2 regions of the Sphaerothrix gracilis Ecp01 genome follow, and region 2 is predicted to be linked to the other one. Evidence: predicted binding sites of a transcription regulator. Region 2 holds the regulator's gene; the other holds the start of a gene.
What was found. Region 2 encodes HrcA, which represses chaperone genes, less so after heat shock. Its sites were predicted from a motif close to TTAGCACTCNNNANTNNNGAGTGCTAA; they were not measured.
Positions count from the first base shown of each region.

Region 1: the regulator HrcA is predicted to act here: its motif matches at 13,108-13,134, upstream of groES (co-chaperone GroES).

Region 1 covers NZ_JASATW010000010.1:213,949-230,161, forward strand. The annotation lists gene QJQ48_RS13440 (hypothetical protein) at 248-370, shown strand; gene QJQ48_RS13445 (PEP-CTERM sorting domain-containing protein) at 446-1,138, opposite strand; gene metG (methionine--tRNA ligase) at 1,351-3,093, opposite strand; gene QJQ48_RS13455 (class I SAM-dependent methyltransferase) at 3,183-3,944, opposite strand; gene QJQ48_RS13460 (TIGR01548 family HAD-type hydrolase) at 3,952-4,749, opposite strand; gene QJQ48_RS13465 (30S ribosomal protein PSRP-3) at 4,878-5,189, shown strand; gene atpC (ATP synthase F1 subunit epsilon) at 5,329-5,736, opposite strand; gene atpD (F0F1 ATP synthase subunit beta) at 5,825-7,279, opposite strand; gene QJQ48_RS13480 (CHAT domain-containing protein) at 7,402-9,873, opposite strand; gene QJQ48_RS13485 (two-partner secretion domain-containing protein) at 9,892-12,093, opposite strand; gene QJQ48_RS13490 (hypothetical protein) at 12,146-12,949, opposite strand; gene groES (co-chaperone GroES) at 13,286-13,597, shown strand; gene groL (chaperonin GroEL) at 13,660-15,294, shown strand; gene QJQ48_RS13505 (DUF924 family protein) at 15,617-16,207, shown strand; gene QJQ48_RS13510 (aldo/keto reductase) at 16,204-16,213, opposite strand, start outside.
Region 2 covers NZ_JASATW010000004.1:133,209-149,421, reverse strand. The annotation lists gene QJQ48_RS05705 (NnrU family protein) at 1-593, opposite strand, end outside; gene QJQ48_RS05700 (TIGR00297 family protein) at 660-1,439, opposite strand; gene QJQ48_RS05695 (VOC family protein) at 1,526-1,954, shown strand; gene QJQ48_RS05690 (ATP-binding protein) at 2,010-2,405, opposite strand; gene QJQ48_RS05685 (esterase/lipase family protein) at 2,549-3,172, opposite strand; gene QJQ48_RS05680 (DASH family cryptochrome) at 3,513-4,967, shown strand; gene QJQ48_RS05675 (EAL domain-containing protein) at 4,982-7,447, opposite strand; gene QJQ48_RS05670 (PH domain-containing protein) at 7,940-8,359, opposite strand; gene QJQ48_RS05665 (DUF7219 family protein) at 8,532-8,780, shown strand; gene hrcA (heat-inducible transcriptional repressor HrcA) at 8,803-9,891, opposite strand; gene QJQ48_RS05655 (LysR family transcriptional regulator) at 10,476-11,537, shown strand; gene QJQ48_RS05650 (protein kinase domain-containing protein) at 11,565-12,977, shown strand; gene QJQ48_RS05645 (PstS family phosphate ABC transporter substrate-binding protein) at 12,999-14,057, shown strand; gene QJQ48_RS05640 (PEP-CTERM sorting domain-containing protein) at 14,520-15,260, shown strand; gene QJQ48_RS05635 (rhomboid family intramembrane serine protease) at 15,485-16,069, shown strand; gene QJQ48_RS05630 (sodium:calcium antiporter) at 16,075-16,213, opposite strand, start outside.

The sequences.
Region 1 (16,213 bases), on a different contig from region 2:
GCGCTTTGTTAAAGTCAGCAGTAGAAACTAATTTCAGGATTTTAAAAAACGAATTGACTTGATCTATTGACCGCGAAATTTATCAGTATGTTTCCAGATTTATCTGCGTATTTACACTGCTTTTTAATCTCCATTTCACAATCAAAATATTGTCTGTGAAGCCGCCAGCCCAATCGTATACGTCTACGTGATTATTTAAAACCAAAAGTAGGTATCCCTGGTAGTTCTTCTTTGCTTTGGCGCTACGGTGCGGCAGCACGGATACAGCGATCGCCGGGGGGCTACGCCCGGCTTGCTTAAAGCTAGCGCTTTAGCAATGCTCAAACGGTTTGAGAAAAAGCTGTTTATAAAGAAGACCGATGAGCGGTAGCTCATCGGTTCTCTGGAGAATCCCTACAAAATTGTGAGATGCTTTCTAGTTGCTTAGAACAAGGGCATCAGCTTTTTAAGCCTCTGCAGACGAGTTCTGCTTTCGCTTACGACGGAGCAAAGCCCCTAAGGTCAGCGCTGCGCCGGATCCCAAAATAGTGACGGGTTCAGGCACAAACTCAACCTCAGCGATCGCGCCGCCATCCGCTAAGAACACTTCAAACGAAGTCACTTCGTAGCCGACTAGCAGATCCTGCTCGGTTTCTGCGCCGAGACGAAAAATGGCCGAGGTGCCATCTGCAGCCACTTCTCCGCTCGGATTCGCTTGAATTTCTTCTTTCCCTAGCGTAGAGAAGAAAACTTTGACATAACTATCGACGTTGCCAATGTCTAAAAAGCTGAGTCGCCGCAGCCGTTGCCCATTTTCAGCATTATCCTTCAGAAAGTCAAAGCGAATCTGAGCATTTTCAGAACTATTGTCCGTAGTCAGAACGTTGCCGTAGCCAGCCCGCTCATCGAGCTTGAGTTTCTGACTGTTGAGAGAAGTAATCTTTAGGTATTGGGTAGTCTCCAATCCTTCGTATTCAAAAGTGATATCCTCGTGAGTTGTCCCTGCTTGAGCAGATAAATCTGGCTCATCAAAATCAACCGTGTAAGACCAAGTTTCTTGATTAAAAGGGCCTAAATTAACACCAATAGCTTCAGCCGGGAGAGCCGTTCCAAAAGCTGTACCCAAGCTGGCGAGGGCGACTAGTAGACGTTTCTTCATGTTTAGCTGAGTAAGATTTACTACGATCGTCTCGCACCCAGATCTAAGTTAGCTCAGTGCTTCCGTAATTGCCGTCTCGTAAATTTACGGAAATTGTTCTTTTGCAGGTTTTTGGAGGGAGTCGAAGCGATGATAAATATCAGTACTTAAACCAGGATTTTTGTATAAAAAAACACAAAATCTGTCTCGAAAGTAAAATTCGTTTGCTGGGGCTAATTTTGTCCACCAAACTGATTTTTGAGGGCTTCAAGGCGGTCGTCATCTAGCTTTTGGAACAGGGGAGGCGGTACGTCAAAAGAGCGCTCTGCCTGAATCACGCTAAAATCTACGGCTGCGTCAAAAGAACTGGTGCGCTCGGTTTCTGAGAGCTTGAGGGCATTGCAGATAGTCTCGGCGGTGAAGGGAATAAAGGGCTGAGCAGCGATCGCGTAAATCCGAATCAAATTGATACAGGTGCGAATCACCAACGCCGCTTCGTCTTTATTTTGCTTGAACAGCGCCCAGGGGGCACGGATATCAATGTACTGATTGCCTGCTGTCCACAGCGCGTTGAGGGCTTCAGCCGCCTTGCGAAACTCCATTGCCTGCAGATGACCCGAAATTTTAGCCATCAGCGCCTGACAGGTCGCCTCTAGCTGCTGTTCTGCCTCAGTTGGCTCTCCCCCGGCGGGTACGATGCCTTTAAAGCGGGAATTGGCAAATTTCAGAATTCGGTTGACAAAGTTGCCTAAATTATCTGCCAGCTCTTTGTTGACCTTTACCTGTAGCTGCTCCCAAGTGAAGGCTGAGTCGGAAGACTCTGGCGACGAGGCAATCAGGGTATAGCGCCAGTAGTCAGCAGGCAGAATCTCGAGAGCCTGATCTAAGAAGACGCCTCGCTTAGAGCTGGTCGAAAACTTACCGCCATAGTAGTTGAGCCAGTTGAAGCCCTTGATATAGTCCGCCATTGTCCAGGGTTCGCGGGTACCCAAGATCATGGCGGGCCACATGATGGTATGAAAGGGCAGATTATCCTTTGCCATGAACTGGACGTAGTGAACATCCGAGGCATTCTGCCACCAGTCTAGCCAGCTTCGGCCAGCAGCTTCTTCGGCCCAGGCTTTAGTTGCCGCTACGTAGCCGATGGGGGCATCAAACCAAACATAAAAGACCTTATTGTCAAAGCCTTCACGAGGCACAGGCACCCCCCAGCTCAAATCGCGGGTGATGCCGCGACTCTGCAACCCTTCATTTAGCCACTTCATCGCAATTGACTTGGTCAGTGTCGGCCAGCTTTCTTGCTGCTCGACCCAGTTGCGCACCTCTTCACTCAGCTTGTCAAGCCGCAGAAACAGATGCTTGCTGGTGCGAATTTCTAGATGGGTACTGCCTGAAACCGCCGATTGGGGATTGATTAAATCGGTGGGGCTGAGGACTGAGGTGCAGTTTTCACACTGGTCGCCTCTGGCCTTTTCGTAGCCGCATTTGGGACAGGTGCCGACAACATAGCGATCGGGTAAGAAGCGATCGTCTTCAATCGAATAAATCTGGCTAATTTCCTGTTCTTCGATAAAGCCGTTGGCGTCTAGCTGGCGGTAAAAATGCTGGGTTAGCTCGTGGTTTTCCGGGGAAGAGGTGCGGCCAAAATGGTCAAAAGATAGCCCGAAGCGACTATAGACGTCGGCCTGTCGCTCATACTGGCGCTTGCAGTAGACAGCTACATCTAGGTCTGCTTCAAAAGCCGCTAGCTCCGCCGGAGTGCCATGCTCATCCGTACCACAGATGTAGAGAACTTCTTCCCCTTGCTGGCGCAGGAAGCGGGCATAGACATCGGCGGGCAGCATCGAGCCGACGAGGTTACCCAAATGTTTAATACCGTTGATGTAGGGAAGGGCGCTGGTAATGAGATACCGCATAGTCTCTTTTAACTGTCGATTTAGCCGCTTGCGATCGCAGCTCTGCTCGCCTTCAGCTATTCTCTGAAAAGCAAAGAACTGAAAGCGGAGAAACTGCACTAAGTTCCGATCCTAGCAGGTTTGCGCCAGCCTAATAATGAGAGTCACGGCTAAAGCTGGCCTAGGCGTAAATGCAGAGGCCAGATCACCTGTTTGCGATCGCTCAGATCGCCCCAAGCCTGAGCTAAATCGTCTTGAACGAGTTCAACCGGATGAATTTGTCGTCGCCGCAGAAAGCGCTGGGTGGCTGACCAGGTATTGAGATAGCCCAATAGCTGCTCAAACGACCAGGTAGCTTCCATTTGAAACTGAGGTGCTGCAATTGGTTTGAAGGGAAAGCTCATCGTCTGATAGCGATCTTCAATGAGCTGTCGCTCTGGCGGCCAGTAAGGCCCGATGGTTTTGTAATAGAAATGCTGCACAAAGTGATTGACCGTAGGTGAAATCTGCATGAGGGCGTAGCACCAGACCGCAATAATGCCTTTGGGTTTGAGCGATCGCCTTGCTTCTGCATAAAATCGCTCTTGATTGAACCAGTGCAGAGCCTGAGCCGCCGTGATCAAATCAACGGTGCTATCAGCTAGGCCATTGTTTTCAGCCGCTGCGTTTTGATAGATCACCTGGGGATGAGCCTGGGCCTGAGCGAGCTGCGCTTCGCTGGCATCAGTGGCCACTACTTGAGTGAAATAAGGGGTGAGGGCCACCGCCGCCTGACCGCTGCCGGTGCCGCAGTCCCAGGCCAATGTGTGCTCAGGGCAAAGGCTGGCCAGATAGGCAAATAGCGGCTCCGGGTAATGGGGGCGGTATTTGGCGTAGTCAACTGCTTGCGTGGAGAAATAGTCTTTAAAGCCCATCGCCCTAGCTCTTGGCATTTCTCAACTAGATTAGCTGATGGATTAGCGGAGCGGTAAGCTGAGTGACGGTGTCTAAAACAATTTCGGCTCCAGCGGTCTGGAGCTTTTGGCGGTAGGCCGTGGCGTAGTCGGCGGCGTACTGGACATGGGGAGGCAGGATACCCACCGCAATCCAGCGGCGATCGCTCTGGTGCTGGCGGGCCATCTGTACGGTTTGCATATCTGCAACGGTGTCCCCGGCATAGACAGCCGGGAGGCCCGCCGTCACTCCCTGAGCTTCTAGCTGAGTCACGGTCTGAAACAGGCCGGTGGGATCGGGCTTGCCGGGTGCGTCTTCCATTGCCACTAGAACGGGCTGAGTCAGACCAATGCGGCGTTCTAGAATGTACCGCGCCGATCCCTGCGTCGCGCCGCTGAAAAATCCCCAAGCGATCTGAGTTTGCTGAAGCTGATCAAAGTAAGCCCGCTCTGCCAGAACTGGCTCTTGAGCAATGTAGCCGTCCCACTGCTCCGGATTTGCCGCCTTCCCCCGGTAGCGCTGCTGAAAAAAGTTGACCAGTTCGTCGTAGCTGAGAGCGATTTGCGATCGCCCCTGTCCCTGCGCTTCAAAGTAGCGATAAATTAACTCTTGAGAAGCCTGCCAGTCGTTATTCCAGCAGCCTTCACTTTTGAGCTGATCAATATCTGCCGGGGTGGGACGGTACGCATCGGTGAAGTGCTCTACCGTATCGGCAACGGCCCGCCGATAAGAACCGCTAACATCTCGGATGACGCCGTCAATGTCAAAAATAGCGATCGCAGTGTAGGTATCAGCAGAAAACATAGGGAATAGCCATAAACTGAAGCCAATCGAGAGCTAAGCTGCCAACTTTTGGCGGTGGGAGACTTCACGGTTGAAGCTGTGAATCTACGATAATATAGAGGACTGTAATGTTTTAGGTGGTCTATTGAATGGAGGTCTCATTGTCGCGATTTATCTTAAAAGTTCTTTGGTTAGAGAAAGACGTTGCCCTGGCTGTGGATCAGGTTGTAGGTAAGGGAACCAGCCCGCTGACGTCCTATTTTTTCTGGCCCCGCAATGATGCGTGGGAGCAGATCAAAACAGAACTTGAGTCCAAAAGCTGGATTACCGAAGAAGAACGGATTGAGCTGCTAAACAAAGCAACTGAAATTATTAACTATTGGCAAGAAGAAGGGAAGACCCGGCCCATGTCTGAGGCCCAGTCTAAGTTTCCTGAAGTCGCCTTTACAGGTAGTTCGTGATATTTGTTGGTTTTTAGATACGCAGGGAGGGGTTTGGCTTGCCAAACCCCTCTTTGGGTTAGAGACGATAAATTCCGGCTAGCTGAGACGGGTTCCGGTGACCTAACGCCTGAAATTGCTGGCGATCGCAGGGGTGAGGCTAGACCATCCCGCCTGCGGCCTGCAGCCGCGCCCTAGCCCGCTTTAGGGCTTGAGCTGCCCGAATTTTGTCCTGACGATCTTCGTCAGAAACTTGCTCTAGGCGCTGCTCTGCCTGCTTGAAAGCAGCTTGGGCATCGTCTTTGCTGATGCTGTCGCCGCGCTCAGCCCCGTTGACCAAGATAGTCACTTCGTCATTTTCAACCTCAGCGAAGCCGCCCATCAGGGCGATCGCGATCCAGTCTTTCTCAGCTCGCACGCGCATGACGCCAATGTCTAAGGCAGAGAGCAGCGGCGCGTGACCGCCCAAAATACCTAGCTGACCCGTGGTGCTAGGCAAAATGACTTCTTCTGCTTCGGAGTCCCAAACCGTTTTGTCGGGAGCAATGACCCGAACCGTTAATGCCATGTCTTGCTTTTAATCCTCAAATGCTGTGCTAACCATGCCATAGGGGTTTGGCACGCCAAACCCCTACCTAATTGAAGATGAGGCTTGACTAGCTCTCAGACTTCATCTTTTCGGCAGCTTCGCGCACCTGATCAATGCCGCCTTTGAGATAGAAGGCTTGCTCAGGAATATCGTCTAGCTCACCGTCCAGGATCATGTTGAAGCCTTTGATGGTGTCGTCTAGCTTCACGTACTGACCGGCCAGTCCGGTGAAGACCTCAGCGACGAAGAAAGGCTGAGACAAGAACTTCTCAATCTTCCGCGCCCGCGCTACTGTTAGGCGGTCGTCTTCAGAAAGTTCATCCAGGCCGAGGATGGCAATGATGTCTTGCAGCTCCTTGTAGCGCTGCAGCGTGGACTGCACGGCACGAGCGGTTCTGTAGTGCTCTTCTCCTACAATGTCAGGCTGCAGCATGGTGGAGGTAGAGTCTAGGGGATCGACCGCCGGATAAATACCCTTAGAAGCTAAGCCTCTAGACAGTACGGTGGTAGCGTCTAGGTGAGCAAAAGTAGTTGCCGGAGCTGGGTCAGTCAGGTCGTCTGCCGGAACGTAAACGGCCTGAATTGAAGTAATGGATCCTTCCAGGGTCGAGGTGATGCGCTCCTGCAGGGTGCCCATCTCAGTACCGAGGGTGGGCTGGTAGCCTACCGCCGAAGGCATCCGGCCTAGCAGCGCTGATACTTCAGAACCCGCCTGCACAAAACGGAAGATGTTGTCGATGAACAGCAGTACGTCCTGCTTGTTGACATCACGGAAATACTCGGCCATAGTCAGCGCTGAAAGGCCCACCCGCATCCGGGCTCCGGGCGGCTCGTTCATCTGACCATAAACCAGGGCTACCTTAGACTCGCTGAGGTTTTCCTCGTTGATAACCTTGGATTCAATAAATTCGTTGTAGAGGTCGTTGCCCTCACGGGTGCGCTCGCCCACGCCGCCAAACACGGATACGCCGCCGTGCTCTTTAGCAATGTTGTTGATCAGCTCTTGAATTAGAACTGTTTTACCGACACCCGCACCGCCGAACAAGCCAATCTTACCGCCTCGACGATAGGGCGCTAGCAGGTCAATTACCTTAATGCCGGTTTCAAAAACAGCCGGTTTGGTTTCCAGTTCGACCAGCTTGGGAGCATCGCGGTGAATTGGAGAGGTGGACTCGGTATCAACCGGGCCTTTTTCGTCAATCGGCTCGCCGAGGACGTTGAAAATGCGTCCCAGGGTGCCTTTACCCACGGGAACCGAAATAGGAGCGCCGGTATCGACAACTTCCATACCGCGAACTAAACCATCTGTTGAACTCATCGCCACAGCGCGCACCTGAGAGTCTCCCAGGAGCTGCTGTACCTCACAAGTTACAGAAACTTCTTGTCCGATCGCGTTTGTACCCGATATCTTGAGGGCGTTGTAGATTTGTGGCAGTTGGCCGCTGGGAAACTCAGCGTCCACAACGGGGCCAATAATCTGAACGATGGAGCCGGTATTCGTCTTTTCTGCAGTGGTGACCATGCTTGCGCCTATCTCGTGACTAGCTGTTCTAGCGACTTTCTTAAGATTGTTTTACGTTCCAAAGTGCCACATTACAGATTATCACCAAGCGGTTCCCAGTAGAAGGCAGGATTCTCGATTGCTCAACCCGGATTGCCAATCAGGACAAAAGCGGCCCAGTCTCTCGGATTAGGATGGTTTGCTTTCGTGTGCAACATGGCCTGCCGCAGCGCGTGAGCTTTGCCACGACCTGCAAAGAGCTGTTGATAAAAAGCGACCATGAGTTCAGCCGTCGGCGCGTCGGGAACCGCCCATAGGGACACCACCGTACTTTTGGCTCCTGCTCCCAGCAGCGATCGCGCTAAGCCGACTACCCCATCGCCAGTAATCTCTCCCAGTCCGGTATCGCAGGCGCTCAACACCACTAAATCGGCTTCGAGGTCAAGGGCGGCAATTTCAGGCGAGGTCAGCCAGCCATCGGCTGTGGTAGAGGGAGCCAAAGCGATCGCCCCTGGATTTTGTAGCTGGGTGAAATCTGCAGTGGGCAAATTCAGGTCTAGCAGGCCGTGGGTGGCTAAGTGGATCAAGGGGGCCTGTTCCATCTGCGCTGCCACCCGCGTTTCCGTCGCCATTTCACCTAAAAGAGCATTGGTCTTTAAGAGCTGGGCAATGGCGATCGCTTCTTGCTCAGCCCCAGGCAGCGGTGCTAACGGTTGAAAGGTATCGCTTAGGGAAAGGGGGAGGCTTGGCATTTCAGGATTGCCAACAACCAGAGCTTTGAGGTGAGGATCTAGTTGAGCTGCATTCTGGGTGAGACTGCTCTGCGTCAGATGCAAAAGCTGCATAGAGGGAGCAATTGAAAGCGTATGGGATTCAATCAAATAGCGATCAAGCGGAGTTTGCAGTGCTGCAAAGGGCACTAAAAATAGAATTTCGTGTGGGATAAAAACCAGATTGGCTTCAGGGTCAGCCGGAAGCAGGTCGGCAACGGGCTCAATTAAAAGCTGATGAAGCGCTTTGAGGGGTTCACCCGTCAGTTCTGACTCATCAGCTTCTACGCGAATGCTGCGCAATCGACTCCGAGCGCCAATCGCCGTCCGACTCTGGCTCACTAGCGCGGTCAGAGTCGGATTCACAGCGGCCAGGTCAACAGCTCGAAAGTAAATTTCCTCGGTGGGCGACACCACCCAAACGTAAATTTCAGCCGCTTCTCCTCGCTGCTTGCCGCGAATTTTAAAGGACTCAGCCGGAATAATGGCGTACTCAACCAGGGTGGTATTGAGCTGTTTTGCTAAGGCTTTGATCTGTTCAAGCGTAATCAAATTGGGGGGGCGATCGCTGTCAGCAACCAGGGCCGCAAAGGCTCTGGCTCTACCCTGCTCAGAGATTTCAAGCGCCCTACCGTAGTCACCTTGAGCCACCAAAACCTGCTGCAGGAGGTTGTAAGTATGGGCTTGAGTGTCAAAAATTGAAATCCGCTCAGCGTCGCTGAGTTCAGTGCGAAGACTGTCTAATAGGGCGATCGCGCTATATAAAGAGGCAGCCGCGTCGCTGAGCTGATTGCTGGCTAACCGTGCGTGGCCTAGATTATTGAGAACTGAAGCTTCCAAGCGCGGATCGTTGAGAGATTGGGCAATGGCTAAACTTTGCTGATAGTAGGTTTGGGCTGCTGCGTAGTCTTGGATATCTTCAGCGATGAGTCCCAGACCGCTTAAACTGGAGGCTACCAGCCGTCTTTGACCAATTTGCTGAGCGATGTCGAGGCTTTGCTGATAGTGGGTTTGAGCTTGGTCAAAGTTTTCAAAGCTGTGATAGGCACCGCCTAGATTGAATAGGGCATGACTCACGCCTGCTAAATCGTCAGTGGTCTGCGCAATCTCTAAGCTGGCCTGATAGTAAGCGATTGCCCGCTGGCTGTTGCCCTCAGCCATGTAGATAGCCCCTAGATTCCCCAGTGCCGCAATCTGGGCGGGCAAGTCGCCAATAGATTGGGCTATTTCTAGACTTTGCTGATGGGCCGCTAAAGCCGCTGCATAATCTCCTAAAGATTCATGCGCGTTGCCGATCAGACCTCTCAGTTGGGCTTCCCCAGCGCGATCGCCCTGCTGCTGCATCAGCGTCAGAGCCTGCTGGTAGACCGCGATCGCGGCGCTATAGTTGCCTAAAGCCCGATAGGCGATTCCCTGATTGCCCAAGGCTTCCGCTTCTAACGATACGTCTGCGGCTTGATGAGCAAAGTTTGCTGCTGACTGGGCAAATTCTAGGGCAACTGCATATTGATCTAAGCCAATATGAGCGGCTGCTAGCAGATTAGCGACTAAGCTTTGACCTAATAGGTTGCTGGCCGCCCGATAAAGCTCTAGGGCCTGCTGCCATGCCTGAATAGCGTCTGCTAACTGATATTCTCGGTAGTGCTCTAGCCCTATCTGGGTCAATTCTGCGGCAGTCTCATCAGCAGTTGTCGCGGCTACACTCAGCTTTTGGTCATCCGCTTTTTTTAGCTGAAATGCTTTTAGGGGCAGGGCTAAGCTGACTACGGATAGACCGATGCACGCGATCGCCAGCAGCTTGCGACAGCGACCCCTACTCGATTGATGTCCGCTCTGACTGTTCATCTACTCAAGGCAAAGCGCCTAAGGACTGCTAGTTTCAGGAATAGGGCAGCTATTGCGGATTTCGACTGCGGCTGTGTCAGTAGGGGCAATCGCCACCACCTGACAGTCTGTCTCAACTTCGGCTGAGCGGACACCTGTGGCGGCAGCGGTGTTTTCTGAGGCGATCGTATTTTCATCATCTGTGGTTTGATCGGCAATATTTTCTAGTGGAGCAGTCACGGTTTCTAAGTCTCTAACAAATGCGAGATCTCGAAGTGACGTAGACAAGAGACCGTTCTGATTACCAAAAGTAATACCGGACACTGTACCGCTGACTCCAGCAGGCAAAGTGCCGACATCTATGAGAAGCGGCCCTCGCGTTAAAGAAATAGTGATTTGCGGATTACCAGGCCCATTTTGTCCGAATAGAACAGCCGTTTCTGAGCCAATATTCAGCGTTAATGTACCTGTTCCTGTGTTGTTGCGATCAACAACGGCTAAACTGCTATCGAAACTTTGATTACCAATGTTGCCTGCTCCAGTGGCTCTAAATAGCCCACCTGCCTGAACTGTAATCTGACCGGCGAGATTATCAGCCGAGTTGCCAGCATCGAGGCCGGCAGCTGCAAGGGTACTAACAGTGATGTCTTCGCCTGCAATAAGAGAAATTGTTTGACCTCTGAGGTTTCCAACCGTGATATTGTTGCCTGCCCGAAAATTAATAGGGCCGCTGCCGATCCGAACATCATCTGCAAAGATATTGTTACCTGCATCAACTGATAGTCCGAGCCCTGATTGAGAAATGTTGATGGGTACGGCAAAGGTTACATTGTTATCTGCTTGAAGTTGACCGTCAGTGCTGGTAAGCGTACTCGCAAGATTGTTAGCAAGAATCACTGTTGTGTCTGCAGTGCTACTACCGGACGTATCTACTCGAATATTGGGCGGATCAATTAGCAGCGTGCCCACCGTGCCCGCAGGAGCTAGCGTATCAACAGTGCCTGTAAAATCCAGTAGCTGAGCGCTAGAAACCTCAACAAAGCCACCATCTCCCGATTGCTGTCCGCCCTGAGCGATAGCATGGCCTAAGAAGTGCGTGGCCTCATCTGACCAAACAATGATCCGTCCGCCGTTGCCGCGTTCTTCAGCACTGGCTAGCAAAGAAGAATTGGTGCTGATCAGGGTTTCTGCGGCATTAGGCAAACTGCCCTGTCCCTGATAGTCACCGCCGATTCGCAGCGTGCCGCCGCCGTTTTGACCAGAGGCGTCAAGCGTGGCGTCAACCACTGCAATGCGATCGCCCACCACCGCAATTTGGCCCCCTGTGGTGCCTGCGGTATCTAAACGGCCTGAAACAATCGTTGTGCCAAGTTCTGCTGCGATCGCCCCTGTCTGATTCACCAGACTGACACTGCCATCCGCATTCATGCTCAGCCCTGTAGAGCCATTAGCAGATCCGCCTGTCAGCAAAGTGGGTAAGTCGAGCGGCTGAAACGTCGGCACCGCTCCCGGCGTGGTGGCGGGGAGGGGCGCAACCTCCAAACTCAGCAGCATGGCTGGGTGGCTAAGGCGCACCAAGCTTTCCCCTGGCACTGCCGCCACCAGCAGACTGCCTTCTGCCGCCGTCAGCGTGCCCGTGTTGGCAACCGTACCGCCGATCAGGGCCAGCGATCGCCCTGGGGCTACCGCTAAGTCGCCTGCATTGGCGATCGCGGCGGGGGCAGCACCCGCGAAAATAAAGCCTGTGGGATTGCCTACCAGGGCAGCATAGTTGTTGTCGCCCAGGGTGGTTAAAGCGCGATCGCCAAAGGTCAGACCTGTCGCTGTTGTGGCTGTAAAGTCACCGCTCAAGTCTAACCGCGCATTGGGACCAAACAGCATACCCGCTGGGTTGAGCAGAAATAGGTTGGCGGTGCTGCCGCTGACCTGTAGCAGCCCATCTAGATAAGAAGCTTGTCCCCCCGTGACGCGGCCCACAATATTCCTGACCTCAGCCGGAGAGACAAAATTGGCTACCTGCTCTGCGCTCAATCCAAACTGCTGAAAGCCATGAAACAGATTCGCCCCATCAGCGGAAGAAACCCCGCCAGTAATCTCAAACTGGTTATTTAACTGCCGCACCTGAGTTGCAGTGTCTGACTCTGCCACGATTGACTGAGCGAAGCTTGCTTGATGCGTCAATAACAAAGCAGCTCCAACTAGCCCGCTCTGCAAACAGCAGCGGCCTGAGAGATTTGGCATCGCCCTAACTCCTAAATGAGTTTACCGAGGTGAATAGATGCCCCCAGGTATCTCAAATATTAGAAGATGGTGTCCGCCGCAGAGACAGAATGCTCAAAATACTTGACATTAGCAGCACCAAGGCTCCTGTCGGCTCAGGTACGGCAACAGGATTTTCCGTATCCTCTGGAACTTCAATTGGCGTTGGGACAGGGGGGGTAGGCGGCGAGGGCGGTGTCACAGGGAGAGGTGTTACCGGCGGCTCTGGCGCAGGGGGGGGAACTTGCACAAAGCCCGTACCACCAGGGACAAAATTAGGCCGTTGGCGAATGAAGAATAGATCAGTCGGGGTTGTATCAGTAATGACATAGCTAAATCTGACAGTTTCACCGGGATTAACAATTCCGCCAGAGAAATTGATAAAGTCTCGCACATCCGTGACTTCATCAACGCTGCTGAAGCGGCTTGAGGTGAAAGGGCGCAAATTAGCTCGTCCCTGAGCGAAGGAAAGACCGTCTGCTTCAGGACTAGGGGTGCCAAAAGACTGCTGCAGCTCGAAATCGTAGAACTGCCAGGGAGTCCCTGTACTGTTGGTAACGATTGAATCAATCCGAAAACCAAGAATACCAAGATCTGCAAGTCCCCGCACCGCCACTGACAGATCTACATTAGGGCCAAAAACTTCCTGTAATAAAACAGCCCGGCCATTGCTGACAAAACCGTTGGTCAAACGAAAATCGCCCGCCGATTCGCTAAAGCGCAGTCCACCCACATTGAAAGTGGCCGCTTCAGCCCCAGAGGGCACAAAAAATAGAGCACCAGCAGCGATCGCGCCTAGTAAGGGCCGCTGCCAAGCTTTGACAGGTAGAACACTCATGATTGCTTGGGATAATCAGAAACAGCTTTGCTTTTGATGACGGCTCAGCGCCGCAATAGTTCGGGGGGGCTATATCTCCATCCTAAGCAGTTTTCCGAGAATCGTTCGGGAACCCGTACAGCCGAAACTGTTGCACTGCAACTGATGACTTCGATAAATTAGCACTCAGGAAGCGAGAGTGCTAATTTCCTGTTCTAAACGCGCTATATTTTTGAGGTCGCCTTAACGGATGTCACTATCCGAGTCGGCGATATTTCAGTGCGTCAAGACAGATTGGCAAAGCTTATCTATCTTCCCATCCCCAATCGTTGAATTTTTAGAGTCTGGAGAGTTTCTATGGCAGCTGTATCTCTAAGTGTGTCTAGCGTTAAGCCTCTAGGCGATCGCGTCCTCATCAAAGTGAGCGCTTCTGAGGAAAAAACCGCTGGTGGTATTTTGCTACCAGACACGGCCAAAGAGAAGCCTCAAGTCGGCGAGATCTCCGCAGTAGGCCCTGGTAAGCGCAGCGAAGACGGCACCCGTCAAGAACTGGAAGTCAAAGTTGGCGACAAAGTTCTCTATTCCAAGTATGCAGGCACCGAAATCAAGCTTGGCAGTGATGAGTGCATCCTGCTGTCCGAAAAAGACATCCTGGCAGTTTTAGCATAAGCCACTGTTCTAGCAGTTAATCCCAAGCTCCGTCACTCAACACGCAAACTACCGAGGAATATATGGCTAAACGCATCATATACAACGAAAATGCTCGTCGCGCCCTAGAGAAGGGCATGGATATTCTGGCTGAGTCCGTAGCTGTCACCCTGGGGCCAAAGGGCCGCAACGTCGTTCTAGAAAAGAAATTTGGTGCGCCTCAAATCGTCAATGACGGCGTCACCATTGCTAAAGAAATTGAGCTAGAAGACAACATTGAGAACACAGGGGTTTCCCTGATTCGTCAGGCAGCTTCTAAAACCAATGATGCTGCTGGTGACGGTACCACGACTGCGACAGTCCTAGCCCACGCCATTGTTAAAGAAGGTCTGCGCAACGTCGCTGCCGGTGCTAACCCCATTGCCCTGAAGCGCGGTATCGACAAAGCCGCTACCTATCTGGTAGACAAAATTGCCGAGCACGCTCGCCCGGTAGCCGATTCCACGGGTATTGCTCAGGTGGGATCTATCTCAGCCGGTAACGACGAAGAAGTCGGCCAGATGATTGCTGAGGCGATGGATAAAGTCGGTCGGGAAGGGGTTATCTCCCTGGAAGAAGGCAAGTCCATGACCACTGAACTAGAGGTCACGGAAGGGATGCGCTTCGACAAGGGCTACATCTCGCCCTACTTCGCTACCGATACCGAGCGCATGGAAGCGATCTTGGATGAGCCTATCATTCTGATCACCGACAAGAAAATTACCCTAGTTCAGGACTTGGTACCTGTGCTGGAGCAGGTGGCCCGTGCTGGTCGTCCGCTGCTCATCATTGCTGAAGACATCGAGAAAGAGGCCCTAGCCACCCTCGTAGTTAACCGTCTACGCGGCGTCATCAACGTGGCGGCTGTGAAGGCCCCTGGCTTCGGCGATCGCCGTAAAGCCATGCTAGAGGACATTGCCGTACTCACGGGTGGTCAGGTCATTAGCGAAGACACGGGTCTAAAGCTAGAGAACACCAAGATGGACATGCTGGGCAAAGCGCGTCGCATCACTTTGACCAAAGACAACACCACCATCGTGGCCGAAGGCAACGAGGCTGGCGTCAAGGCCCGCTGTGAGCAAATCCGCCGTCAGATTGAAGAGAGCGATTCTTCCTACGACCAAGAGAAGCTACAGGAGCGTTTGGCCAAGCTTTCCGGGGGTGTGGCTGTGATTAAAGTCGGAGCCGCAACCGAAACCGAGATGAAAGATCGCAAGCTGCGGTTGGAAGATGCTATCAACGCCACCAAGGCAGCCGTTGAAGAAGGTATCGTTCCTGGTGGAGGTACCACGCTAGCTCACCTAGCGCCCAACCTCGAAGAGTGGGCTAACAGCAACCTAGTCGATGAGGCACTGACAGGGGCACTGATCGTCATGCGCGCCCTGACCGCGCCGCTGAAGCGGATTGCTGAAAACGCCGGTCAAAACGGAGCCGTGATTGCAGAGCGGGTCAAAGAGAAGGACTTCAACGTTGGCTACAATGCAGCAACCAATGAGTTTGCTGACATGTTTGAGGCTGGCATTGTCGATCCGGCTAAGGTAACTCGTTCGGCGCTGCAAAATGCCGCTTCAATCGCCGGTATGGTGCTGACAACTGAGTGCATCATTGTCGATAAGCCGGAGCCTAAGGATGGCGCTGCCGCGGGCGCGGGCGCGGGCATGGGTGACTTCGACTACTAAGAAGTTGTCTATAGACACATCCTGGTAAGAGTTTGGCCATGCCAGATTCTCCCCGGTTCTAAGATGTGGTTAAGAGCGATCGCCCAAGCGGCGATCGCTTTTTGGATCAAAAATTATTGCAGCCGAGCCATCTACAAACGTTAGGATTTGAGGCATAGCCGCCGTCTTGACGCGATCAGGAGACTCACTTTCAAAGGCTGTATCCGGCGGCGGCAGTCGAAAGCTGGCTGCAGCAGGCTGGCTTTGTCGTCACTGTAACTGTCTGCTATGGGGCGTTTGAGCGATCGCCCAACCCCTCAGCTTTTTTGGCCTGCAAACCCCGATGACGTCACAAACTGCCCAGCATATTCTCAATTTTTGGTTTGGCAATCCGGCTGCGCCTGCAACCGAATATGGGCAGCAGCGCGACATTTGGTTCAAGAAGAACCAGGCGTTTGATCAGCAGGTACGCCAGCAGTTTTTGGCAGTTTATGAGCAGGCCAGACAGGGCGCTGATGCAGACTGGACGCAGACGCCTAGAGGGGCGCTGGCGCTGACGGTGCTGCTCGATCAGTTTCCCCGCAATATGTTTCGCGGCACGCCGCAGAGCTTTGCCACGGACGGGCAGGCGCTGGCGATCGCCCAGTCAGCAGTCGCCCAGGGGCGCGATCGCTTCCTCCTGCCGGTCGAGCGCCTATTTTTCTACCTGCCATTTGAACACAGCGAAAACATAGCCCATCAAAACCAAGCAGTAGCGCTGTTTGAGGCTTTGGTTCAGGCAGCGCCCGAGCTCCAGTCGACCCTCGACTATGCCTACCGTCACCGAGACGTGATTGCCCGCTTTGGCCGCTTTCCCCACCGCAACGCGATTCTAGGCCGAGAAAGCACTCCAGAGGAAGAGGCGTTTTTGCAACAGCCCGGTTCCCGGTTTTAAGTCCAA
Region 2 (16,213 bases):
CCCTGGGCGATCGCTAAAAACGGGATCACGGAAGTCCGCTGCTTCACGGCTGCAAACGCTTCGCCATAGCGATCGCTCCAGCGGCGATCACCATGCCACACCGCAAACAGATGATGCAGAATCAACCCCGCACAGGTGACTATCATAAACGAGGTGCCGAGCCAGAGAGCATGGGCTATACACCAAATTACCTGTCCTACCATTTGGGGGTGACGGGTGATGCGAATGATGCCAGTCTCGTAGAGATGCACCTGGGGTTTACTGATGGCGGCTACCTCCAGCAGATTAAAAGTAGCCGGATATAAAAAGAGAAAAGAAATGGCCGATAGCACCCACACTGTCGTTTGCATGCCCGGCGTGCCCTGTAGATTCCACAGTCGCAAACCGTCGTAGCGGTGATTGATAAAGTAGATAATTAGTCCTGAGGCCAGGGGCAAACTGACTAGAGCAAACAAGACCCGATAGGCCCGTGCTCCTATCAAAGTCTCTCCTTTAGGTCTTAGCGCTGCTAGCCCGCTATGGGCGATCGCAAACAACAGCAGCAGCCCCAGCATTATGAAGTGGCTAGTCGTCAACCAGGCAAAATCAGTCATAGAGGAGTGGCCAAAATGTCTCGGCGCTTGTTTTAGGCAAAATGTCTCTATAGTTAATTTTAGGGGTTAACCAATAGCGACTAGCAGCCAACCCAAAATAATTGCGGTTGCTGCTCCCAGCAGCGTGTTGATGATATTGACCACCTCATTTGTCAGCCAGTTAAAGCGTTCCTGCAGCGTTGCCCCAATTAGGCTCTCTAAATTAGTGGCGATAAAAGCAGCCACGATGCAAATGCCAATATCGAGGGGACTTATCAGTCCTACCAGCCAGCCCAGAAGCGCGATCGCTCCAGAAGCCACTGCCCCGGCCAAAGTGCCTTCCAAGCTAACGGCGCCCTCGGTGCCAGCAGGAACTGGCTGCAGCGTTGTAATTAGAAAGGTGCGCTTACCGTAGGCTTTACCCACTTCACTGGCACAGGTGTCCGACAGCTTGGTGCTGAAGCTAGCTACATAGCCTAGGGACAACGAGGCTATCCAAACAGACCGACTTGGATCGGTGCTCCAGTAGGTCAATAGCCAAATCCCTAACGCACAGAGAGTTGCCGTCAGCGCCGATCCCCAAACATTCTCTGGCCCGCGTGCCCCCGATCGCTTTTCAGCGATGCCCGCAGCTTCTTTTTTGACCATGCCGATCCGGGTGACAGCAGACCCCATCAGAAAGTAAAACATGACAACGCTGTAACCCCGCCAGCCTAAACAGCTCCACACCAAAACACCGAGCAGCCAAGCGTGGAAATAGCCCGCTGGTGTCAGCAGCTTTTTGGGAACCAGAAAAGCAATCGCCAGCAGCAAGCTATTGAGGGCGATCGCAATCCACCAAGGGCTAATAGCTGACAAAACTGGCATAAAGCTGAACGCGCAAACCTACAACAGCAGTCTAAAGCCTGGAGAGCGATCTAAGATGAGTCTAGAGTATGTAATCGACTGGCGCTATGTCCTCTATTCTTTTCCATTTGGCTTTTCCGGTATCTGAAATTGCTAAAGCTAAAGAATTCTATGCCGAGGGGCTAGGCTGTGACGTGGGCCGAGAAACACCGGGTTCAGTTATCTTAAACTTGGCGGGTCATCAGCTCGTTGCCCATCTCACCCACGAGTCGCTAGAGCCTCAGCGGGGGATCTATCCTCGCCACTTTGGCCTAGTTTTTCGACAAGAAGCTGATTGGGAAGCGCTCCTCGCTAGAGCGCAGTCTCAAAATTTAACTTTTCATCAGTCGCCCAAGCGCCGCTTTGTCGAGACGCCGCTGGAGCATCGCACATTTTTCCTAGAAGATCCTTTCCACAATCTTTTGGAGTTTAAGTTCTACTGCCACGAAAGCGCTATCTTTGGCGAAACTGAGTACGCCCGCGTGGGGGATATATAGGCTTTTTAGCTTTGCTCTTTTCCCGGCTTATCTTGCATGGCCGCTAGCTGGGCCACTAGTCAGTCTCGATAGGCCGATAGCTTTTCCGGATGTATAGACAGTTGCGGCCGTTGGTTTCAGGCGTATAGGTAAAGCGATCGGCAATTCGCTCCATCAGCCGTAGTCCCCGTCCACCTTCAGAATCTTTGTCGATCACCTGGGGCGTCTTACGCAGCCAGTTCTGAACATCAAAGCCCGGCCCCCGATCCCAAATATAAATTTCCAGGGCCTCTGAAAAGATGACGACTTCAATTTCAATCGGCGTTTCTGCCGCTAAGCTTTGGTGGGCGTGGCGAACCGCATTAGTAAATCCTTCTACCAGAGCTAACTGACACTGCAGCCAGACGTTCTCTGGAATTGGATATTGGGCTAAGTTCTGGAAGTGATCAAACCACGCCAGAACTTTATCCAAATCTTTTAGATCCGTCCTCGTCTGGAAACGGCGCTTCTGAATGAGTTTCAACGCTGAAAAAATCCTTGACGCGTACGGCGAGCTGTTAGATGCCCTGAGGCTCAAAATGATATTAACTGTTCGCGCAGTTCTGTTGCCGTAATTCAAGCAGACAAAGCAATATCCGATACTTTAGAAGACATTAGGGCAGAACGAATAGCCACTAGGCTGTTTTTGCTAGTTAGCATACCCGAATGGGTCAGAACCGGCACTTTAATTTCTTGCCCTACAGGCAGTCGAGAACTTTCTGCAGGCACGATCATCAGATCATAGGGAGTCCAGATAGAGGTAAATTCAATCTGCGATAGCACCCTGAGATCTTGATTGAGATTTTGAATGAATGGGCTGTTGGGTCGCATCTGCTGACAGCCCGGATTCCAGCGTCCATAGGCCAACCAGGAGCCTTGGTGAGGCGCGGAAACCGTTACAAATCGAGCGACTCGCTTAGCCCCTCCTAATCGCTGAATATAGTACCGGCTGACTAAGCCTCCCATACTAAATCCCAGTAAATCTACTGGTTGTTCAGCAGCGAAATGTTGCTCGATGTAGTCTGCAACCTGAATCGCTAATACGTCTAAGCCGGCATTTCCGTTGTTGGGTGTTAAGTTGAGCGGATGAAAGGAAGACCACCCCTGCTGTCGTAAATAAGCAATAGCCGGATCAAAAACAGTGACTGTATCATCAATACCGTGAATCAGAACCAGTGGATTGCGGCGGATGGATGACATAATGCTTTGGGAAAAGGGCTTACCTCTATTACTGTAAGCAAACCACATCTATCCTAGCCGAAGCTGAGGACAGTTTTAGGACAGGCAGTGGATACCTCCAGCAGCCCTCAGCTAAAGGCTTGAAAACTATTGACCTAAAGCTCTAGCTTTCGCAACAGCGCTAAGATTTTCATGAATAGCCCTTCTAGCGGTCAAGACTTGAAGCCACGAAGGGGGACAAAAGTATTGAGGCAGCGTCTGGCTGACGGTTTTAAAATCCATCGGGCGTCACCTAGTCAGTTTCGTTAGCTTTTCTTTAAAATGCTAAGGCTGATTCACAAAGCCTTGCTAACCTCGCTCAATGCGTATTCTTGTCTGGTATCGCAACGATCTGCGTATTCACGATCACGAACCAATCAATCAAGCACTCCAAAAGCAGGCTCAAGTCATCCCGCTTTACTGCTTTGATCCGAGGCAGTTTGCTGAAACTTCTTTTGGCTTTCCCAAAACAGGAGCCTTCCGGCTCCAATTCTTGTTAGAAAGCGTCGCTGCTCTCAGGCGATCGCTAAAGGCGATCGGCAGCAACTTGGTCATCCGCCAAGGTCATCCTGAGCGAGTGATTCCGCAGCTAGTCAAAGAGCTGAGCGTTGACGCAGTCTACTGGCACGAAGAAGTGACCGCGGAAGAGGTCGCAGTCGAAACGGCGCTGGAGACAGCTTTAGACCAGCTAGGCGTAGAATCAGAAGTGTTTTGGGGATCTACCCTGGTTCACATTGATGATTTGCCGTTCGATCCAGAGCAGCTGCCGGATGTTTTCACCACGTTTCGCAAACAGGTCGAGAAAAGCTGGGCCGTCTATCCAACTTTCGCGACGCCCGAAGCCGTGCCCAAACTGCCGAGAGAGCTAGATCCGGGTAAGCTGCCAACTTTGGCATCATTCGCCCTAGAGCCGCCTCAGGCTGATTCGCGGGCGGTAATCGAATTTAAGGGGGGCGAAACGGCAGGCTTGGAAAGATTGCAGCATTATTTTTGGCAGGCTGACTGTCTCAAAGACTATAAGCAAACCCGCAACGGCATGTTGGGAGCTGACTACTCCTCTAAATTTTCACCTTGGCTAGCGATGGGCTGCCTCTCGCCCCGGCGCATCTATGAGGCGGTGCAGCAATATGAAGCGGAGCGGGTTAAGAATAATTCTACTTACTGGCTGATTTTTGAGCTGCTTTGGCGCGATTATTTTCGCTTTGTTTGCGTCAAATATGGCGATCGCATTTTTCGGGCCTCTGGCATTCGCGGTCTTGAAATTGAGTGGAAGCAGGATGGTGAGCGATTTGAACGCTGGCGGCAGGGACAGACCGGATTTCCTTTAGTTGATGCCAACATGCAAGAACTGAACCGAACGGGCTTCATGTCAAATCGAGGCCGTCAAAACGTTGCCAGCTTTCTGACCAAAAACTTGGGCATTGATTGGCGTATGGGGGCTGAGTGGTTCGAGTCAAAGCTAATTGATTACGACGTTTGCAGCAACTACGGTAACTGGAACTATACGGCAGGAGTCGGTAACGATGCCAGAGGATTCCGCTATTTTAATATTCCTAAGCAGGCTAAAGATTACGATCCAGAAGGCCAATATGTGAAGCACTGGCTACCTGAACTCAGTGATGTTCCCGCCCCAAAAGTGCATGAACCTTATCAGCTAAAACCAGCAGAGCAAAAGCGCTTCCACCTGCAGCTTGGGGTTGACTATCCCAACCCGGTAGTGGATTTAGGAAAGTCGGTCAAGGCCAACGAGGCAATTTACAACCAAGCTAAGGCTTAATATTAAGCTGTCTTTTACCACCTGGGATTGCGAGCAATCAGGGCTTGAGCCTGCTGCTGATCGACTGGTTTTGAAAAGAAGTAGCCCTGACCATACTGACAGCGAAAGGTTCTCGCTAAGTCAAGCTGCTTAGCTGTCTCAATGCCCTCTGCAACTACGTCGACGCCCAGGTGGTGAGCCAGTGTGGTGATGGTTTGCGTAATGACTATGCCTGAGTTCTCGTCATTTGTATCCATGACGCCGATGAAGGAGCGATCGACCTTGAGCGCGTTTATGGGAAACCGATGCAAATAGCTCAGAGAGGAATAGCCGGTGCCAAAGTCATCAATACAAATCTGTAGACCTAAATCCCTGAGCTGAAACAATGTGCTTTTGGAAAGCTGGGTATTCTCCATGAGCACGCCTTCAGTAATCTCTAACTTGAGGCGCTCAGGCTTGAGGCAGGTTTGGTGCAAGGCTCGCTCTATTTGCTTTGCCAAATGGGGGCTATTAAACTGCTTGCTAGACAGGTTGACGTTCATAGTTAAGGCTTCTGCCTGCGGCAGTACCTGCTGCCATTCATAGAGTTGCCGACAGGCTTCAAAGATTATCCACTCCCCAATGGGTAAAATTAGCCCTGTTTCTTCAGCGATTTTAATAAACTTGTCTGGTAAAACAAGTCCCTGCTGTGGATGCTGCCAGCGAATTAAAGCTTCAAAGCCAACAATCGAACCTTTGTCTAAAGCGACTATTGGCTGATAGTAAAGCTGAAACTCTTGCCGCTCGATAGCTCGGCGCAAATCATTGTCTAACTGCAGCAAGCCCACCATATGCTTGTGCATATCTTGACTAAACTGTTCATAGCGAGAGCGACCACGAGCTTTAGCCTGATACATAGCGGTATCGGCATCTCTGAGAAGCTGGTCGGCTTGATCGTAGCTGGGCTCACTAAAGGCGATGCCTACGCTAGCACTGACAAATATTTCATGCTGGTCTATGACGGTGGGGGCAGACAGGGCCTGAATAATCCGCTCAGCAATTTCGTTAGCTTCTTGAATGCTGCTGAGATCTTCTAGCAGCACCGTGAACTCATCTCCGCCGAGTCGAGCAACCGTATCGCCAGCACGCAAGCAGGTTGTTAATTTTTGGGCGATCGCGACTAAAAGCTGATCGCCCACTAAATGACCTAGACTATCGTTCACCATTTTGAACCGATCGAGATCGATAAACAAAACGGCAAATAAATAGCTTTTACGCCTTTTAGACAGCTTGATCACATGGTCTACCCGCTCTAAGAAAGACTGCCGATTCAGCAATCCCGTCAAGTGATCGTGGAGGGCCTCATGTCGAAGGCGCTGCTCAAACGTTTTGCGTTTAGTAATATTGCGAATAATAGCTAAAAGCTCTTGATTACTGTTCCAAACGATGCGAACTTCGCAATAAAGGGGCTGCTCCGTTTGGGAAAGGAACTTGCAGTCAAACGTATAGGTTTCTTGCGAATTCAGCGTTGCCCGAATGCCCGTGAACAACTGCTGCGCAATGGGGGTCGGCAGCGCTTCGGCAATGTTGCGTCCTACATGCTGCTCGGTCAACAGCGTCAAATGGGGATCCTTGGAGGGCTTGACCCGTAAAATATTGCCCTGTGAATTGAGATCAACAATTAAATCTGGAATCGCCTCTAAAAGTGCTTGTTCTTTGCCCTGACTTTCGCAAAGCTGAACCTTTGTCTGATTTTTTTTAGTAACGTCGAAGATGTAGCTGCGAATTACATTCATCTCACAAATTAAGCAGGCAAACTGCTCGAAGATGCGATCGCCGACTTTCACTTCTCTAAATAGACTTTTGGCCTGGGTATTTTGTTGAAAGGCAGGTGTTAAGCCGGCTAGAACAGGATGCTGATTTTTTTGACTTAATAGATTAGAGAATACTTTTCTAGAGGCTAAGTTACAGTAAGAAATAGTTCCAGATAAAGAGATTTCAATAATAGGAGTAGGAATTAATTCTAAGAAGGAAGCAATATGAAATAGTTCTGCTTTAGGAAAGCTTTCCAGCCTACTATCAATTACGCTTGTAGTGACAACTGTCTGACGAGTGATTGAACGTGCCTGCTCTTTTTGACTATCACGATGCACTCGAATTGAATTTAGCTCGCGCAGATTATTAAGCTTGTAATATCGGATACAGGTGCCTCGACATAGCTGAATTTTATCACCATGTTCTAAATTTTTAGAGAAATGCGGTTGGCCGTTGACTGTCAATCCGTTGGTGCTGCGATCGCCTTTCAAGTTACCGTCTACAATGCGAAAGTGAAAGCCGTTATCTTCAGAGTTTCTAATTTGATAGAGATGGGCATGGCATCGGGAAACGCCCTTTGAACTTAATACAATTGAGTTTTTTGAGCTACGGCCAATTGAATAAACACACTTTTCAAGATAGAGCACTCTTTGAGCTTTTTGCTCCGTCACGATGAGAAAGTGGAAGGACTTATTTTCGTCTTTCATATCCGTTGGAGATGCATAAATAAAAGGAGTTCGCGCCGCCACTCGCAGCTAGAATCAATCTGCTTCTAATATCTATTCGCTATAATACCGCCGCCGACAATAGAGCCATATAAACTATTGCCAGACAGAAAAATCTTATTTTTACCTTGATGTTACGGAATATAAAACCGTGTTTTTTCGGGGAACTAAAGAACTTTTTTAGATTTGCCAGGGGCAGAGAATCTCTCAAATTTCTGCTAAGACGCAAACTTCCTACGCCATAACGCGTAGGAAGTTCTTGAACAATACAGGCAAGACTGAACTCAACGGCTCACGCAGCCTACCTCATTGCGGTGACGAGTGCCACGGTTGCAGATCTACCGAGAAAACTCAGCTTGGCAAGTGCTAAATTCTAGCTGACATCCAAGCGTAGATAAAGGCAAAGTCTGAAGCTTATTGTTAGGAGCGCAAGTAGCTTTTTCGGAGTTTTTAGCTCTTGCAACTGTCTAGTTTTTAGTAAGCAGGGTGCTGCTTTAGCTGATGAATTTCATCACAAATCAAATAAGGTCTTGGCACATTTTTTATCTTGATCTCAAAGCTGCCTGTGCCCGAGTTGGCAACTTTAAGCGTTCCCGTATCTAAAAAACGCTGAACTAAGTTCTGCTCAACATCAATGTCCATAATGTCTAAATAGTCAACGGTTGTCTCTTTATGAGAGAAAACGCCTCTTTTGTAGATTAGATGGTCATCATTTAGAACTAAGGTGGTAGTAGAGCAGTATAAATGCCAGCTTACTAGAGCTGCTGCGCTCATCTTTGCTAGCGGAAATGGCAGCTTTTGATTAAACCCGATAAGCATCAGAAAAATCAGAGCGCCGTAGAAAATAGGATAGCTTCTCAAAGGGGAAGGATGAATTTCGCGGAGATAAGTCATCACCAAATACCCACTATAAATCTCATAGCAACTCCTACGACTTGCCCACTGACCATTTCAGAGATTTCATCAAGTTCTTAAACTTTCTCAAGAACCCATAGACAGATGGAAGCGTCGGCTATAGGCCATTCCGCTATGGTTAAGGCAGTCTAAACTATGGAGACTTTGTCAGATGAGTGCTGACGACTTTATCAATCCTCGCTCCGCCTACCGGGGTGACGTGCAGCCAGAGAATCTAGCCTTCAACGCCAATTTGCAAGAATTTGCCCAGCGCGTAAACCATATTTGCAATTTAGAAACCAGCGGCAAACTTAAGTCCCAGGCAGCCTACGAGGCTATCTATGAACTCTGGCAAACTTTAGAGGCTTCTAAGCAAGGCTTAAAGCTGGGGGAGCATCCCTTTCACTCTGAAAACTCCTGAATCTATGCCTGAGATGGAGTTCTCAAGCTGGCTGGCTGATAGCTTTAGAGAGATAATCCGCTGCCGCTTCTACAACCGCGATCGCATTTTCATACAGCATTCGCGTAGGACCCAAAATGCCGACGCTGCCTACGGGAACTGAGTCACGGCGATACATAGCGGTGACTAAGGCACAGCTTTGCATTGGTTCAATAGGATTCTCGGAACCAATCCAAATGCGGACGCCAGAGTCTGTGCCCAGCGTATCTTCTGCCTCGAAGATGAGCGGCCAAATCTGCTTTTGCTCTTCCTCTAGCAGCTGCACGATTGCCTGTACCTGATGAGACTCAGAGAACTCTGGCTGTCGCAGTACTTCAGCCAGGCCGCTGACCATCATTTGGGTGGAAGCAGGGGCTTGACTCCGGCGAGAAAGATTAGTGACCGCCTGTCTCAGCGTTTTAGCATAGCGCTGAAATTTCTGGTCTAGCTCGCTCCAGTCCAGTAGCGTCACTTCGCTTAGAGTCCGCCCTTTGAGATGAGTATTGAGAAAATTAGATAAAAGCTGTAGTTCCCGGTCTAGCTGCTCCGATTGGGCAGCCGCTTCGTCCAGTCTATGGGGGAGCTGGATCAAGATAGACTGGGGGCCATAGCAATCTAGCATGACTATGAGTAGTCCTTGCCCAGGACTCACCTGCACGAGCTGTAGGTGACGGAGGACGGCCTGATGGGTGTTGGGCAGCGTGATTAAGGTGACATAGCCGCTCAGAGTTGATAAAATCTGCGCGGCGCCGTGTAGGAGAGCCTCAAGGCTCCAGCCTTCCCAGTCAAGCTGACTGCGCAGTAGCCGGTCTACCTGTCGGCCAATTTTTCCAGAGGGCTGAATTAGCTCATCTACGTAAATGCGATAGCCAGAGTCAGAAGGAATGCGCCCTGCTGAAGTGTGGGGCTGATAAAGCAAACCTGACTTTTCCAAAAAACCCATCGCGTTACGGATCGTAGCCGAGCTGACCTTGAGGTCATATTCTTTGGCTAGCGACTTAGAACCGACTGGCTCTGCCGTTTCTACGTAACGACGAATGGTTGCCCACAATATCTGCTGCTGCCGAGTATTGAGTTTTAGCTTAATTGGCATAGGAACATACTAAAGCAAGCCCTTTTTCTATTCTGACTACTTTATCAGATGCCCAAAATCTATCTGTTCGCAGCACAGCTTTGCCGTACAGTTCGTAACACTTAAACAATGCAGGCATCAGATTCGGCAAAAATGTTGATTTAACCAGGGTCAGGCTTAAAACTATAGCCGATGAGCTGATAAAGTTTTGCCTCATGCCAAAGCTAGCGGCCCTCGATGACCTAGATGGGCTAACGGCTCATGAGCGAGTAGGCAATGGCCGATGGTTTGGCGTTTGAGCAACGTCAGTCAGGCAAGCACGCGATCGCGTCTATTAGGGCAACACTCACAATTCCTGGTAAATTCAGAAAGTCCCAAACATTCTGATGTTGCTTAGAACCTACAGGTTTTGATCCTGGTTGGTTTCAGCCAGCCCGGATAACAAGTAATCTAAGGACTACAGAGTTATCACTGGATCCCTCAGTATTTTCTATTGGTTTTCGATTGCCTATCTGCAACGTTCAGGGGCTGCGCAGTTTACTTGTTTCGCTACAGCTTACGCTTTTACTCACCTTCGAGCTTTTTTAACTTCAGGTTAAGCAATTATGTCTGACCTTCCCTTTACCCTCGATCAACTCCGTATTCTCAAGGCAATTGCTGCTGAAGGGAGTTTCAAGCGGGCCGCAGATAGCCTGTACGTATCGCAGCCAGCCGTGAGCCTGCAGGTTCAAAATCTAGAACGTCAGCTAGACGTACCTTTGTTCGATCGGGGAGGGCGACGGGCGCAGCTCACGGAAGCCGGACATTTGCTGCTGAGCTATGGCGATCGCATTTTGAGCCTGTGCCAGGAAACCTGCCGCGCTATCGAAGATCTGCAAAGCTTACAAGGCGGGACTTTGATTGTGGGGGCCAGCCAGACCACCGGGACTTACCTGTTGCCCCGCATGATTGGGCTTTTCCGTCAGCGGTATCCCGATGTGGCGGTACAGCTACACGTACACTCAACTCGCCGGACGTCCTGGAGCGTGGCGAACGGTCAGGTAGATCTCGCTATTATTGGTGGAGAAGTTTTGCCTGAGCTACAGGACGTCCTGGAAATCATTCCCTACGCTGAGGATGAACTGGCGCTGATTATGCCGGTCTTTCATCCCTTGGCGGGGCAAGAGGTGATTCAGCGAGAAGATCTGTATAAGCTCAAGTTTATTGCTTTAGATTCTCAGTCTACAATTCGCAAAGTGATTGATCAGGTGTTGTCGCGTTCAGGCATTGAGACCCGGCGCTTGAAAATTGAGATGGAACTCAACTCTATCGAAGCAATCAAGAACGCGGTGCAGTCAGGACTGGGAGTGGCTTTTGTGTCGATCTCTGCGATTGAAAAAGAGCTGCAGATGGGGGTTTTACACCGGGCCAAGATTGAGTCTGTCGTGGTCAACCGCACCCTATCGGCCATTTTCAATCCCAGCCGATATCGCTCTAAAGCGGCTGAAGCCTTTACCAAAGAGATTTTGCCGCAGTTTACCAATCGCGTCTTAGACTTCAGTAAGAATAGCAAGAGCAAAGCAAATGGCACTAAAACTGCCTCCAAGACCGAAGAAACCGTTGAGATGACGGCCACCGTCGCCAATCCTGGGCTATCCCAGTCAAATTCTCAATCTTCCTCTAGCTAACCAATCTTCCTCAACGAAGAAATCCTCATGGAGCTGCACTGCACGCGCCCCAACTGCCCAAAACCGATTAACTCTTTTGCTGACATTGATAATTCTGCTGTCCTGAAGACGGTGCAGCAAAAGTTCTGCGTTAGCTGCGGTATGCCTCTGATATTGGGTAGCCGCTATTTAACGGTCAAGCTGCTGGGCCAAGGGGGCTTCGGTACGGCCTATCTGGCCTGCGATCGCTACACGCCCACAATGCGACAGTGCGTCGTCAAGCAGTTTCAGCCTGCAGGCGATCTAAGCCCCGATCAGCTTCAGATAGCTCAAGATCTCTTTGAGCGAGAAGCGCAGGTACTAGAAGCGCTTGGCGATCGCCATCCTCAGATTCCAGATCTCTATGCTTTTTTTCCGCTGGTTGTTCCTGGTTTGGGCACCTCGCAACCGGAAGAATTCTTTTATCTAGTCCAGGAGTTTATTGACGGTCAAGACTTAGAACAGGCGCTAGAGCAGCAGGGGCCATTTTCAGAAGCCGACATTCTAGAGATCTTGACCTCTATTCTCAAAGTGCTGGCCTTTGTTCACGACAACCACACCATCCACCGCGATATTAAACCGTCTAATATCATGCGGCATCGCAATGGCAAGCTTTATCTGCTCGATTTTGGCGCGGTCAAGCAGGTAACGCAGGGTCAGAGAGGCGCGGCCAAGTCTACGGGGATTTACTCTATGGGCTTTGCCCCACCCGAGCAGATGTCTGGCGGGGCGGTGTATCCTTCCACAGATTTATATGCCTTAGCCGTTACCTGCGTGACGCTGCTGACGGGCAAGCCTGCTAGCGACCTGTTTGATTCCTACAGCAATACGTGGAACTGGGAGCAAGGTGTTCAAGTGAGTTCCCGCTTGGCTGGGGTACTCAACCGGATGCTGAAAGTTGCCCCCAATCAGCGCTTTCCCTCGGCCCAAGTGGCGCTGCGAGCCTTGCAGCAGCCCACTTCCCCCCGCCCACCAGTTTCTCCGCCCACAGCACCCCCGCCCAATCCGCCAACTTCTATCCAGTCCCAGCCTGCTGCTCCGCTCTCGCCCCCGCCCCCATCACCACCAGCAGCGGCATCCCAACCTCAGTTTTCTCTAATCGAAACCCTATCAGGCGCTGCTTTTACCGGCTTTGAAGGCAGCATAGCGGCAATTGCCTTAATCAGCTTTTTAGGCACGACGCTGATCGGCGGCGGTGTTTGGCTGCTGTTCATGGCGGCTTTAGTATTTTTGCAGTGGCGACGCATTATTGAGCGGGTTGATCTAATGATTATTGCCGCTGTCAGCTTTGGTATCGCCTTACTGCTGCGACTCTATCCTTGGCAAAATCTCTTGATCATTGCTTTAATAGCGGCGTTGGTGGCAGTCGCGATCGCCATTGTATTTCGACTGATTTACCAAATCACTGCTAGGTTTTTCTAGTCTTTTCTACTCGTAAAATTTATGGCGACTAAGAATGAAACGCCAGCCCTCATTGCGGCCCTCCTGGTCACAGTTGCTCTAGTCGGTGGTGGTCTGTGGTGGTTAAACCGCAGCGGGACTTTAAGCCTGGGCGGACTAACGGGACAGTCTCCGCAGACGGGACAGCCTGGAACCTCTTCAGACGAAACTTTGCCAGCATCTGTGGCTAGCTTTGCAGAGGTCAGTAACGTTCCCCAAGGCTTATTTAACTATGGCGGAAGCACTACCTGGGCCCCTATGCGCAGCAGCGTGGATTCTCAAATTCAAACCGTTTGGCCTAATTTTGAGCTGCGCTATGTCAATCCGACGGGGCGGCCCCCCAGTTCAGGGGTCGGTATCGAGATGCTGATCAACAATCAGCTTTCCTTCGCCCAGTCTTCCCGTTCACTCAAGGGAGAAGAATACGATCAGGCTCAGCAGCGCGGCTTTGGCCTACAGGAAATTCCGGTAGCGCTAGAAGGGCTGGCGATCGCGGTGCATCCTGAGCTTCAGCTACCTGGTCTGACCTTAGATCAAATCAGAGGTATCTACACCGGAGAGATCACCAACTGGCAGCAGGTTGGTGGCCCCAATCTGCCGATTCAGCCCTATTCACGAACTCCTGATGGCGGAACGGTGGAGTTCTTTATAGACGCTGTTTTAGGCGGTTCAGAGTTTAGTCCTAGCGTGCAGTTTGTCGATAACACGACAGCGGCGCTGCGAGAGATTTCTAATAATCCCGGCTCTATCTACTATGCGTCTGCGCCAGAAGTCGTCGGTCAGTGTACGGTTCGACCTCTACCCGTAGGTCAGAGATCAAACGAGCTGATAACCCCTTACAGAGAGCCTTACGTACCACCAGAAAGCTGCCCCAGTCAGCGCAATCAGTCCAACGTTGAGGCTTTCCGTAACGGGCAATATCCACTCACCCGGCGCTTGTTTGTCATCGTCAAGCAGAATGGCCAGAACGACCAGCTAGCCGGTGAAGCCTATGCCAAACTGCTGTTGAGCAATCAGGGGCAAACGCTGCTCAATCAGGCCGGATTTGTCCCCATTCGCTAAATAGGCTGGTATACAGATAACCGAGAGGGTTACCCCCCGGTTAGAGGGAGGGCTGATTTTTGCGGAATTGACCTTCAGCCCACGTGTAGTATCCTCGTAGAGTTTGATCTAATCATCAGGGATCGCGCCCTCCTGAGGGACAGGAACTTTCCTGCTCTATCTAAAGACAGGTCTTATAGCAATTGGCTGCTAGGTTGAGTAAGATTGCAGTTGTGACTTCTAGACTGCCGGTTTAGAGGGGTTGCTAATTGGGTGTTTTCACCGAGAAAAAAAGTGGTTTATTATCCTGATCCCAGCCAATGAAGCGAGTAAAATTAAGGTTGTGTGAAGTTCAACCATATTGCTTAGCAGATCTCGATTTTCTCGGATAGTTTAAATGAAAACGCCTGCAGGGCGTCTACAACATAATTCTGGGTAATTTTGCTAGATTTCTATCTAGATGACACTTTTAAGGGAGCAATCATGAGTTTGAATCGAAGTTATTTAATGGCCTCTGCGGCGGCTGTGCTAGCCGGAGCGGTTACGCTGCCCGCACAGGCAGCCAGCTTTACGGCGAGTGATGCTGTAGGAGCAGGCTGTCCTAGCGCTGCCACCTGTACGGTTAACGGTTTTACCTTGGATGTTGTCCAGCCAGACGGCTTCTTGATGACTGAGAAAACTGTTGCTGGCGTTACCGGCATCGGCATTTCTGAGGACGGCGTCAGCGGTAAGAGCGCCAGCGATCCTTCTCAGGGCGAAATCGATCCGGGCGATATCCTCAAGGTCAGCTTTGCTGAGAGCGTAGTTGAGTATATCGATCTCAGCTTTCTGTACTTGAGCAAGGCAAACGGCGGTCGTTTTGATGGTCTTAATGAGGTCGCTCAGGTAACCGCTAGCAATGGCACTGTGGGTACCCTCTCAGTCACTGGCGATGAAGACAGCTTTGATGCTATCTGGAGCCTATCGACAGGATCTGTTGTCAATCTGTCTCCACCGACCTTTGATGGCGGTGCAGCCTGGAAGATTCTGAATCCGTTTGGTGACACCAAGATTTCTTTCTTCGAGCTGACCGCTGTGGACAGCCCTAGGTTCAGCGATCACCGCGATTCCGATTTTGCCCTCAGCGCAGTGGCTACTGCGGAGGACATTCCTGAGCCAACCGCCTTTATTGGATTAGGCTTAGTGGCTGGTGCCGGTACTTTGCTACGTCGTCGCGTTCGCTAACGGCTAGATAAGGGTGGAGTCCCCCCACCGTTGAACGACTTTTTATTTTAGATTGCCCCCAGAAGTGAATATGGCCCTCAAAGGGTTTTAAGGATTCAGGTTAGTCAAACTTGAATCCTTTTTTCTCTGCTGATTTCAATCTTTCCGAAAAAATTAAGCTTGCAGCGTCGCCATTGCCTATTTGACAAGCTATAGATAGAGAAAAAGCACTCACCTATTGCCTCATGAGCCAGAATCGTTCCCGTACTATTGCTCAAGAGATTCGCTCTCAAGCCTTTATCCTGGGCGGTTTTGTTGCCTTGATGTGGGCAGTGGAACTACTAGACACCTTTTTTCTGCGCGGCTATCTAGATACGACCTATGGCATCTGGCCGCGCAGCCTGATTGGGCTACGCGGAATTTTATTTGCGCCTCTGCTGCACGGCAACTTTGAACATTTGATTGCCAACACAATTCCGCTGATAACGCTGGGCTGGTTTGTCATGCTGCGCGAAACCAGTGACTTTATCTGGGTAACGGCGATCGCGGGTTTAGTTGGCGGCTTAGGCACTTGGCTGACGGGCGCTCCCAACTCGGTGCATATTGGCGCGAGTGGCCTCATCTTTGGCTATTTGGGATTTTTGCTGTTGCGCGGTTATTTTGAGCGCAGCGTTGTCAGTATTGCCCTATCGTTACTGTCGTTTATGCTGTACGGCAGCCTGGTATGGGGCGTTCTACCTAATCAGCCCGGTATTTCCTGGGAAGGCCACTTGTTCGGCTTTGTCGGCGGCGTTTTGGCAGCCCGCCTGCTCAGCCGCACTAAAAGATGAGCGACTCAGCGGACAGTCACTAAGAACAGCGCTCCACCTAGGTAGAGCACAATAATTAAAAAGCTTTCTAAGCCGATGTTGGCAATACCGTATTTTTCGCGCCGTAGGAGTCCTAGCAGCAGAATTGTTGTCATTAAAATTGTG